DNA from 2 places in the Cronobacter sp. 153480017-3 genome. Region 1 is predicted to be linked to the other one. Evidence: predicted binding sites of a transcription regulator. Region 1 holds the regulator's gene; the other holds the start of a gene.

Region 1 (4,428 bases):
GTGGTAGAGCGCAAGGCAGATGGCGTCGAGCAGCGTGGTTTTGCCTGCGCCGGTCGGGCCGGTAATGGCGAAGAGCCCGTTGCTCGCGAACGGTTCGGCGGTAAAGTCGATTTTCCATTCGCCTTTCAGCGAGTTCAGGTTTTTTAGCCGCAGGGTTAAGATTTTCATGCCTCGTCCTCCTCGTGCAGGCTCTCCAGCGTGCGGGCGAAGAGCGTGCGCAGGCGCGCTTTCTCCGGCTCCTCAAGCGCCTCCAGCTCCAGGCGGCGTTCAAACACCTCTTCCGGCCCCAGCTCGCTGAGCGTTTCGGTGCTCAGCGTGCCGAGCGCGCGCTCGCGCATTTCGCGGCTGCGACGCAGAAGGACAACCTCCACCGGCAGGCTTTCGGTGAGCTGGCTTATCTGACGGTGCATATCATGCAGAAACTCGCCGGTGTCGATTTCGATATCGAGCCAGACTTTTGGATCATCCGGCGCGTCGCGCCACTGTTCGAGCTGCGCGGTAATGGATTCCAGGCTGCCTTTCAGCACCGCCAGCGGCTGGCTGACCGGCACCGGCAGGGCCGTGACGTCGCGCAGTTTGCCGTCTGCAAACTCCACCAGATAAACGCTTTTCTCTTTGCCGGTTTCATCAAAGCTCAGCGCAATCGGCGAGCCGCTGTAGCGGATATGCTCGCAGCCCGCCACTTTCTGGGCGCGGTGAATATGCCCGAGCGCGATATAATCGGCGGGCGGAAAGCGGTCCGCCGGGAAGGCGTCGAGCGTGCCTATATAGATGTCGCGTACCGCGTCACTTTTGGTCACGCCGACAGTGGTCAGATGGCCGGTCGCGATAATCGGCAGATTACGGTCGCCGCGAAGCGCGCACGCGGCCTCATAGCTCTGCTGGTAGTGCAGGCTGATGGCTTCCAGCAGTTGCTGCTGCTTTTCACGGCCTGACTGCCCGCCAAGGCTTCGTAGCACGTCGCGCGGGCGCAAAAACGGCACCGGGCAGAGCACCGCGCCAGGTTCGCCGTCGCGGCGGTACAAAAGCGTGGCCTGCGTTTCTGGCGTAAGCTGCGCGCTGGCGATAACGTGGGTATTGAGGCAGGCCAGCAGTTCGCGGGATTCATTGAGCGTTGCCACCGAATCGTGGTTGCCGCCGAGCACGATAAGCGGGCAGTTCGCCGCCTGGAGTTTGACCACAAAGCGGTTATAGAGCTCACGCGCATAGCTTGGCGGCGCGCCGGTATCGAAGATGTCGCCCGCGACGATAATCGCATCTACCTGATGCGCAACCGCTGCCTCCAGCAGCCAGTCGAGAAAGGCTTCATGTTCGGCGGCGCGGCTTTTAGCGTAAAAATTTTGACCAAGATGCCAGTCTGAGGTATGCAGAATACGCATGGGATGCCCTGTGGCGAAAAAGCGAGAAGGGGATTATAAACATCCAGTACGGCGGGTGTCCTGTTTCGTCGCGCCGCCGGGTTTAACCGCCTGCGCTGACAGGTCATCTTACGGTCATCTTTTTCATAAATCTGTCATAAATCTGACGCATAATGGCGCCGCATAACATACTGTTTACTTTATTTAACAGGGCGAATCATGGCGAGACGTATTCTGGTCGTTGAAGATGAAGCACCTATCCGCGAGATGGTGTGTTTCGTACTGGAACAAAACGGCTTCCAGCCGGTGGAAGCGGAAGATTATGACAGTGCGGTGAATCAACTCAATGAGCCGTGGCCCGATCTGATTCTGCTGGACTGGATGCTGCCCGGCGGATCGGGGATCCAGTTTATTAAACATATCAAACGCGAAGCGCTGACCCGTGAGATCCCTGTGGTGATGCTGACCGCGCGCGGCGAAGAAGAAGATCGCGTGCGTGGCCTGGAGACCGGGGCTGACGATTACATTACCAAACCGTTCTCCCCGAAAGAGCTGGTGGCGCGTATTAAAGCGGTTATGCGCCGTATCTCGCCGATGGCCGTTGATGAAGTCATCGAAATGCAGGGCTTAAGCCTCGATCCGTCATCGCACCGCGTGATGACCGGCGAAAACCCCCTTGATATGGGGCCGACCGAATTCAAGCTGTTACACTTCTTTATGACGCACCCGGAGCGCGTTTACAGCCGCGAACAGCTGCTGAATAACGTCTGGGGCACCAATGTCTATGTGGAAGATCGCACCGTGGATGTGCATATCCGCCGCCTGCGTAAGGCGCTGGAGCAGAGTGGTCATGACAGAATGGTTCAGACGGTGCGCGGTACGGGTTATCGGTTCTCAACCCGTTTTTAAACCCAAAACAGGAGTGTGACGCGTGCTGGAACGGCTGTCATGGAAAAGACTGGTGCTGGAGCTGTTGCTCTGCTGTATCCCGGCGCTGGTGCTCGGGGCGATATTCGGCTATCTGGCATGGTTTTTACTGGCGGCGGTGACCGGATTGCTTATCTGGCATTTCTGGAATCTGCTGCGGCTTTCCTGGTGGCTGTGGGTGGATCGCAGCATGACGCCGCCGCCCGGCAGCGGGAGCTGGGAGCCGCTGCTCTACGGCCTGCACCAGATGCAGTTGCGCAATAAAAAACGCCGCCGCGAACTGGGTAATCTTATCAAACGCTTTCGCAGCGGCGCGGAATCCCTGCCGGACGCCGTGGTGCTGACCACGGAAGAGGGCGTCATCTTCTGGTGTAACGGCCTTGCGCAACAGCTTCTCGGCCTGCGCTGGCCGGACGATAACGGCCAGAACATCTTAAACCTGCTGCGCTACCCGGAATTCACCAGCTATCTGCGCGGCAAGGAGTTCAACCGGCCATTGCATCTGGTGCTCAATAACGGGCGTCATCTTGAGTTTCGCGTGATGCCGTACAGCGAAGATCAGCTGTTAATGGTGGCGCGCGACGTCACGCAGATGCATCAGCTCGAAGGCGCGCGGCGCAACTTCTTCGCTAACGTCAGCCATGAGTTGCGCACGCCGCTCACCGTGTTGCAGGGGTATCTGGAGATGATGCACGAGCAGACGCTCGAAGGGCCGCTGCGTGAAAAAGCGCTGCACACGATGCGCGAGCAGACCTTCCGCATGGAAGGGCTGGTGAAACAGCTACTCACGCTCTCGAAAATCGAGGCGGCGCCCGCGATGCAGCTTAACGAAACCATCGACGTGCCGATGATGCTGCGGGTGGTGGAGCGCGAGGCGCAGACGCTGAGCCAGCAGAAGCATACCTTCACGTTTGAGGTCGATCCGCAGCTTAAAGTGCTGGGCAACGATGAGCAGTTGCGCAGCGCGATTTCAAACCTGGTGTATAACGCGGTCAACCATACGCCCGCCGGGACGCACATCACGGTGCGCTGGGAGCATGTGGCGAACGGCGCGCGCTTTAGCGTGGCCGACACCGGGCCGGGGATCGCCGCGGAGCATATCCCGCGCCTCACCGAGCGTTTCTATCGCGTGGATAAAGCACGCTCGCGCCAGACGGGCGGCAGCGGGTTAGGGCTTGCGATTGTGAAACATGCGCTGACGCACCACGACGCGCGTCTGGAGATTGAAAGTACGCCCGGCAAAGGCACCACGTTTTCGTTCCTCCTGCCGGAGCGGTTAATCGTCTCCGCGCCCGCCAAAGCCGTTTCCGACGTGTAATTCGTAAAGCTTCCTTTCCAGGGCCAGCCATAAGCTGGCCTTATTCATTTTTTCGCCGCCTCTGAACGCTTTTTTCAGCGTTTGACGCTTTTTTGCTCGCGCGAATCGCCGGAGGTTTTTTACGATTTTAGATTTTATCACTGCTCTGAAACTTAGATCTGGCATAAAGGTCTGGTTTTACGATCCCGTCTTGCCTTTAAACGTTATAAGCGTTTAAATTGCGCCCCTGCTATTGCCAGACCGACTGTTTTTACCTGGTAAATCGAAAAACAATTCTTCGCCAGCGTAATCGGGAAGCATATCCCGCTGTCAGCTCTGCAAATAGCCGCGTTTTCGTCAGGTGACTGGCGATAAAAAATTAGTCAATTTCAACACCACATCCACAGGCAGTAAATCTTATGACCCATCGTTTAAAATCGCGCGACATTATCGCACTGGGGTTTATGACCTTTGCGTTGTTTGTCGGCGCGGGCAATATCATTTTCCCTCCCATGGTTGGTTTGCAGGCCGGTCCGCATGTCTGGACGGCGGCGATCGGCTTTCTTATTACCGCCGTGGGTCTGCCTGTGCTGACTGTGGTGGCGCTGGCGAAAGTCGGCGGTGGCGTTGACAGCCTGAGCCATCCGATTGGCCGCGTCGCGGGCATTCTGCTGGCGACGGTGTGTTATCTGGCCGTCGGGCCGCTGTTCGCGACGCCGCGCACCGCGACCGTGTCGTTTGAAGTGGGCATTGCGCCGCTCACCGGCGACGGCGCGCTGCCGCTGCTCATCTACAGCCTGGTCTATTTCGCGCTGGTGATTCTGGTGTCGCTCTATCCGGGCAAAC
Region 2 (4,428 bases), on a different contig from region 1:
CGGTGCAGCAGGCAGAAGCGATCCGCCACCCGGCGGATAAACGACAGATGGCGCTCTACTACTAACAGGCTCATTCCCCATTCGCGGCTAAGCCGTGTGAGCAGATCCGCAAGCCTCGGAATGAACGCCTGCCCGAGGCCGCGCGTCGGTTCATCGAGGATCAGCAGACGAGGCCGCGTGACCAGCGCCTGGGCGAGCGTCAGCTGCAGCGCCAGCTCTGGCTCAAGCCCCGCGGCCTGGGTGTGGCGATGTGTCCAGAGCGTCGGGAACAGATCAAACACCGGCTCCGGGCTGGCCGCATTTTCAGGCTGCGCGCGCAGCGCGATATGCAGATTTTCTTCCACCGTCAGCTGTGAAAAATAGCGCCGCTCCTGGGGCACGTAGCGGATGCCGAGCGCCGCGCGGGCGTCCGGGCCGACGCGCATTAACTCCTGCGGCGCGGCGCCAGTCTCGTGCCAGAGCATGCTGCCGCTCTTAACCGGCAGATAGCCTGCCACGCAGTTCAGCAGCGTGGTTTTTCCCATGCCCGGCGCGCCGATAACGCAGGTGCACTCGCCGGGCAGAAGATCGAGGCTGACATCCCACAGCGTGTGCTGCGTGCCGTAAAAGTGGTTAACCGCGTGCAGACTTAACATGGCGCTTCTCCTTCAGACAGGGTATCGGAATACAGCATGGGTATATGCGCTCTGACGCCCGCATATACAGTGACTTCCCCGGCCTGCCCGCGCGTCCTGCTGTCGCTTCCCGCCAATGACGGGAAGAGGGTGTAGTTCCGGTAAACGGGATACTGCAATTCTCTTGCCAGCCAGTGAAATGCCCTTCGATCGCGCCTGAAATTGAGACTAAACCTGAAAGCCTGCGTCAGGCGCAGTGGGTTATCCTGGAAAAAGCCGGGCGGCGTGCACATTTTGAGTGCTGGTCAGGGCGTGGTTTTGGTGCAGCGTTGCGCAAAAGTAAAGCAAAAATGTGTGAAAAGGATCGCGCAAAGCGCCGCGCAGAAAGCAAGGGAAATTCTTCAAAACCAGCCGGGAAAATTTTTTTCTGAGCCAGACGCGGGCACATCGAGCCAGGCGGCGACACGGCGCGCTTTCAGGGCTGGACGCAGTTATCCACTATTCCTGTGGATAACCTTGTGTATTAGAGTTAGAAAACGCGCCGTAAGCGAGAGCCGATGCGGCTTGCACCCGATCTGGCGCGAAAGCCGTCTTTTCAGGAAAATTCTTTAAAATTAATAGCTTAATTAAAATCAAGCACTGAAGAAAAAGTGTCATCTGCTGCAACAAAAGTATCACAGCCTCGCTTGACAAATGTTAAAGGATAAAAAATTTTGGGGATAACCGCCCTCGTATAGTGTTTTATCCGGCGCAGGAGCAAATTTACTTCATACCAGATGGTAAAAATGCGCTGTGAACAAAATCCGCTAACCTGCCACTGATTTTATATCCAGTATTTATCGCTGGCAAAAATCGCTGTGGCGAGTAAAATTAACGCTCTGTCCGCGCAAATCTTCATCAGGTGTTTCTTCATGAGCAAACCGTTCAAACTCAATTCCGCTTTCAAACCTTCCGGCGACCAGCCTGAGGCTATCCGCCGCATCAAGGAAGGGCTGGAGGACGGGCTGGCGCACCAGACGCTGCTGGGTGTGACGGGCTCGGGGAAAACGTTCACCATGGCGAACGTCATCGCCGATTTGCAGCGCCCGACGATGGTGCTGGCACCGAACAAAACGCTGGCGGCGCAGCTCTATGGCGAGATGAAAGAGTTCTTCCCGGAAAACGCCGTGGAATATTTCGTCTCGTACTACGACTACTACCAGCCGGAAGCCTATGTGCCGAGCTCCGATACCTTTATCGAGAAGGACGCGTCGGTAAACGAGCACATTGAGCAGATGCGTCTGTCGGCCACCAAAGCGCTGCTGGAGCGGCGCGATGTGGTGGTGGTGGCGTCGGTCTCCGCTATCTATGGTCTGGGCGACCCGGATCTCTACCTGAAGATGATGCTGCATCTCACCAAAGGGATGATTATCGACCAGCGGGCCATTTTGCGTCGCCTGACGGAGCTGCAATACACCCGCAACGATCAGGCGTTCCAGCGCGGCACCTTTCGCGTGCGCGGCGAGGTGATTGACATCTTCCCGGCAGAATCGGACGAGCTGGCGCTGCGCGTTGAGCTGTTCGACGAAGAGGTGGAGCGGCTGTCGCTGTTCGACCCACTGACCGGCACCGTCGATTCCATTATCCAGCGTTTTACCGTCTACCCGAAAACGCACTACGTCACCCCGCGTGAGCGCATTGTGCAGGCGATGGAAGAGATCAAAGTAGAGCTGGCGGAGCGCCGCAAAGTGCTGCTGGAAAATAACAAACTGCTGGAAGAACAGCGCCTGACCCAGCGTACCCAGTTCGATCTCGAAATGATGAACGAGCTGGGGTATTGCTCCGGCATTGAAAACTACTCGCGCTATCTCTCTGGCCGTGGCCCTGGCGAAGCGCCGCCGACGCTGTTTGACTATCTGCCGGCGGATGGCCTGCTGGTGGTTGATGAATCACACGTCACCATTCCGCAGATCGGCGGGATGTATCGCGGCGACCGCGCGCGTAAAGAGACGCTGGTGGAATATGGTTTCCGCCTGCCGTCAGCGCTGGATAACCGCCCGCTGAAGTTTGAAGAGTTCGAGGCGCTGGCACCGCAGACGGTGTATGTCTCGGCGACCCCCGGCAACTACGAGCTGGAAAAATCGGGCGGCGAGATTATCGACCAGGTGGTGCGCCCGACCGGTCTGCTCGATCCGATTATCGAAGTGCGCCCGGTGGCGACCCAGGTGGACGATTTGCTGTCCGAAATCCGCAAGCGCGTCGCCATCAACGAGCGCGTGCTGGTGACGACGCTCACCAAGCGTATGGCGGAAGATTTAACCGAATATCTGGAAGAGCACGGCGAGAAAGTGCGCTATCTGCACTCGGATATCGACACCGTGGAGCGTATGGAGATTATCCGCGATCTGCGTCTTGGCGAGTTCGATGTGCTGGTGGGTATCAACCTGCTCCGTGAGGGGCTGGACATGCCGGAAGTGTCGCTGGTGGCTATTCTCGACGCCGACAAAGAGGGCTTCCTGCGCTCCGAACGTTCGCTTATCCAGACGATTGGCCGCGCGGCGCGTAACGTGAACGGCAAGGCGATTCTCTACGGCGATAAAATCACGCCGTCGATGGCGAAGGCGATTGGCGAAACCGAACGCCGTCGTGAGAAACAGCAGGCGTATAACGAAGAGCACGGCATTGTGCCGCAGGGGCTTAACAAGAAAGTGGTCGATATTCTGGCGCTTGGCGAGAATATTGCGAAAACCAAGCCGAAAGGACGCGGAAAAGGGCGCACCGTGGCAGATGCCGAAGCCGCTGAACTGGCGCTGACGCCGAAAGCGTTGCAGCAGAAAATTCATCAGCTTGAGGCGCAGATGGTGCAACACGCGCAGAACCTGGAGTTTGAAGAGGCGGCGCAGTTGCGCGATAAGCTTCATCAGTTGCGCGAGCTCTTTATCGCCGCGTCGTAAGTTCTTCTGGTTGTGACGGGTTTTGTGGTGTGGTGGGTGCGCTTCGCTTACCCACCCTACATATCATCACAGCCCATTGCGGGAGCCGTAGGGCGGGTAAGCGCAGCGCACCCGCCGTAACCCCAGCGCACCCATAGCGCTTACCCCAGCGCCTGAATCGCCTTTTCCAGCGCTGCGCGCAACAGGTGGCGGTCGTGGCGGTAAGGAATATCGCTCGCTTCCAGCGGCTCCTGAATCACAATTCTGTCCTTCGCGCCGCTCACATCCACCTTCGGGCCAACGACCACGGCATCCACTACACGTTTACCGATATGCGCTTCCATCAGCGCGAGCTTCTCTTCGAGCCTGAGCGCAGCAGCGGCCGGGCTTAACTCGCGGCCTAAATTGCCGATGTAAACCATCGGCGCAGGCGTGCGGCGCAGCGCTTTGGCGAGATCGTCAAGCAGCAGCAGCGGCATCAGGCTGGTATAAAAACTGCCGGGGCCAATCACAATCAAATCCGCTTCGGCAATCGCCTCAACGGCCTCGCGCGTCGCCTGTACTGCAGGGTAGAGCATCAGCTCTTTCGGCGGATGGCTCAGCAAATCGATATTCACTTCGCCATACACTTCGTTATCGTCGCGATCGATAGCCATCAGATCGACCGGTTGCTCAGACATCGGGATCAGGAACGCGTCCACTTTAAGCAGATTACGAATAAGATTAATCGCCTCTAAAGGCCTCACGCTCAGGTGATCCAGCGCCTTTAACATGAGATTTCCGAGGTTATGCCCCGAAAGTTCCCCATTACCCCCAAAACGGTACTCAAACATCGCCGACGCGACGCTCGGTTCAGTAATTAACTGGTTAAGACAGTTGCGCATATCGCCCCAGGCGATGCC

What was found. The regulator PhoB, encoded in region 1, activates phosphate uptake and scavenging genes when phosphate is short. The targets are predictions, from matches to a motif close to CTGTCATAAAACTGNCNNAT.
Region 2: the regulator PhoB is predicted to act here: its motif matches at 1,275-1,294, upstream of uvrB (excinuclease ABC subunit UvrB).

Annotation. Positions count from the first base shown of each region.
Region 1 is NZ_JBSEYN010000007.1:127,835-132,262, forward strand. Features, by position in the region: gene sbcC (exonuclease subunit SbcC) at 1-168, opposite strand, end outside; gene sbcD (exonuclease subunit SbcD) at 165-1,379, opposite strand; gene phoB (phosphate response regulator transcription factor PhoB) at 1,578-2,267, shown strand; gene phoR (phosphate regulon sensor histidine kinase PhoR) at 2,290-3,603, shown strand; gene brnQ (branched-chain amino acid transporter carrier protein BrnQ) at 4,002-4,428, shown strand, end outside.
Region 2 is NZ_JBSEYN010000002.1:232,952-237,379, forward strand. Features, by position in the region: gene ACUW6V_RS05605 (ABC transporter ATP-binding protein) at 1-635, opposite strand, end outside; gene uvrB (excinuclease ABC subunit UvrB) at 1,526-3,547, shown strand; gene yvcK (uridine diphosphate-N-acetylglucosamine-binding protein YvcK) at 3,688-4,428, opposite strand, start outside.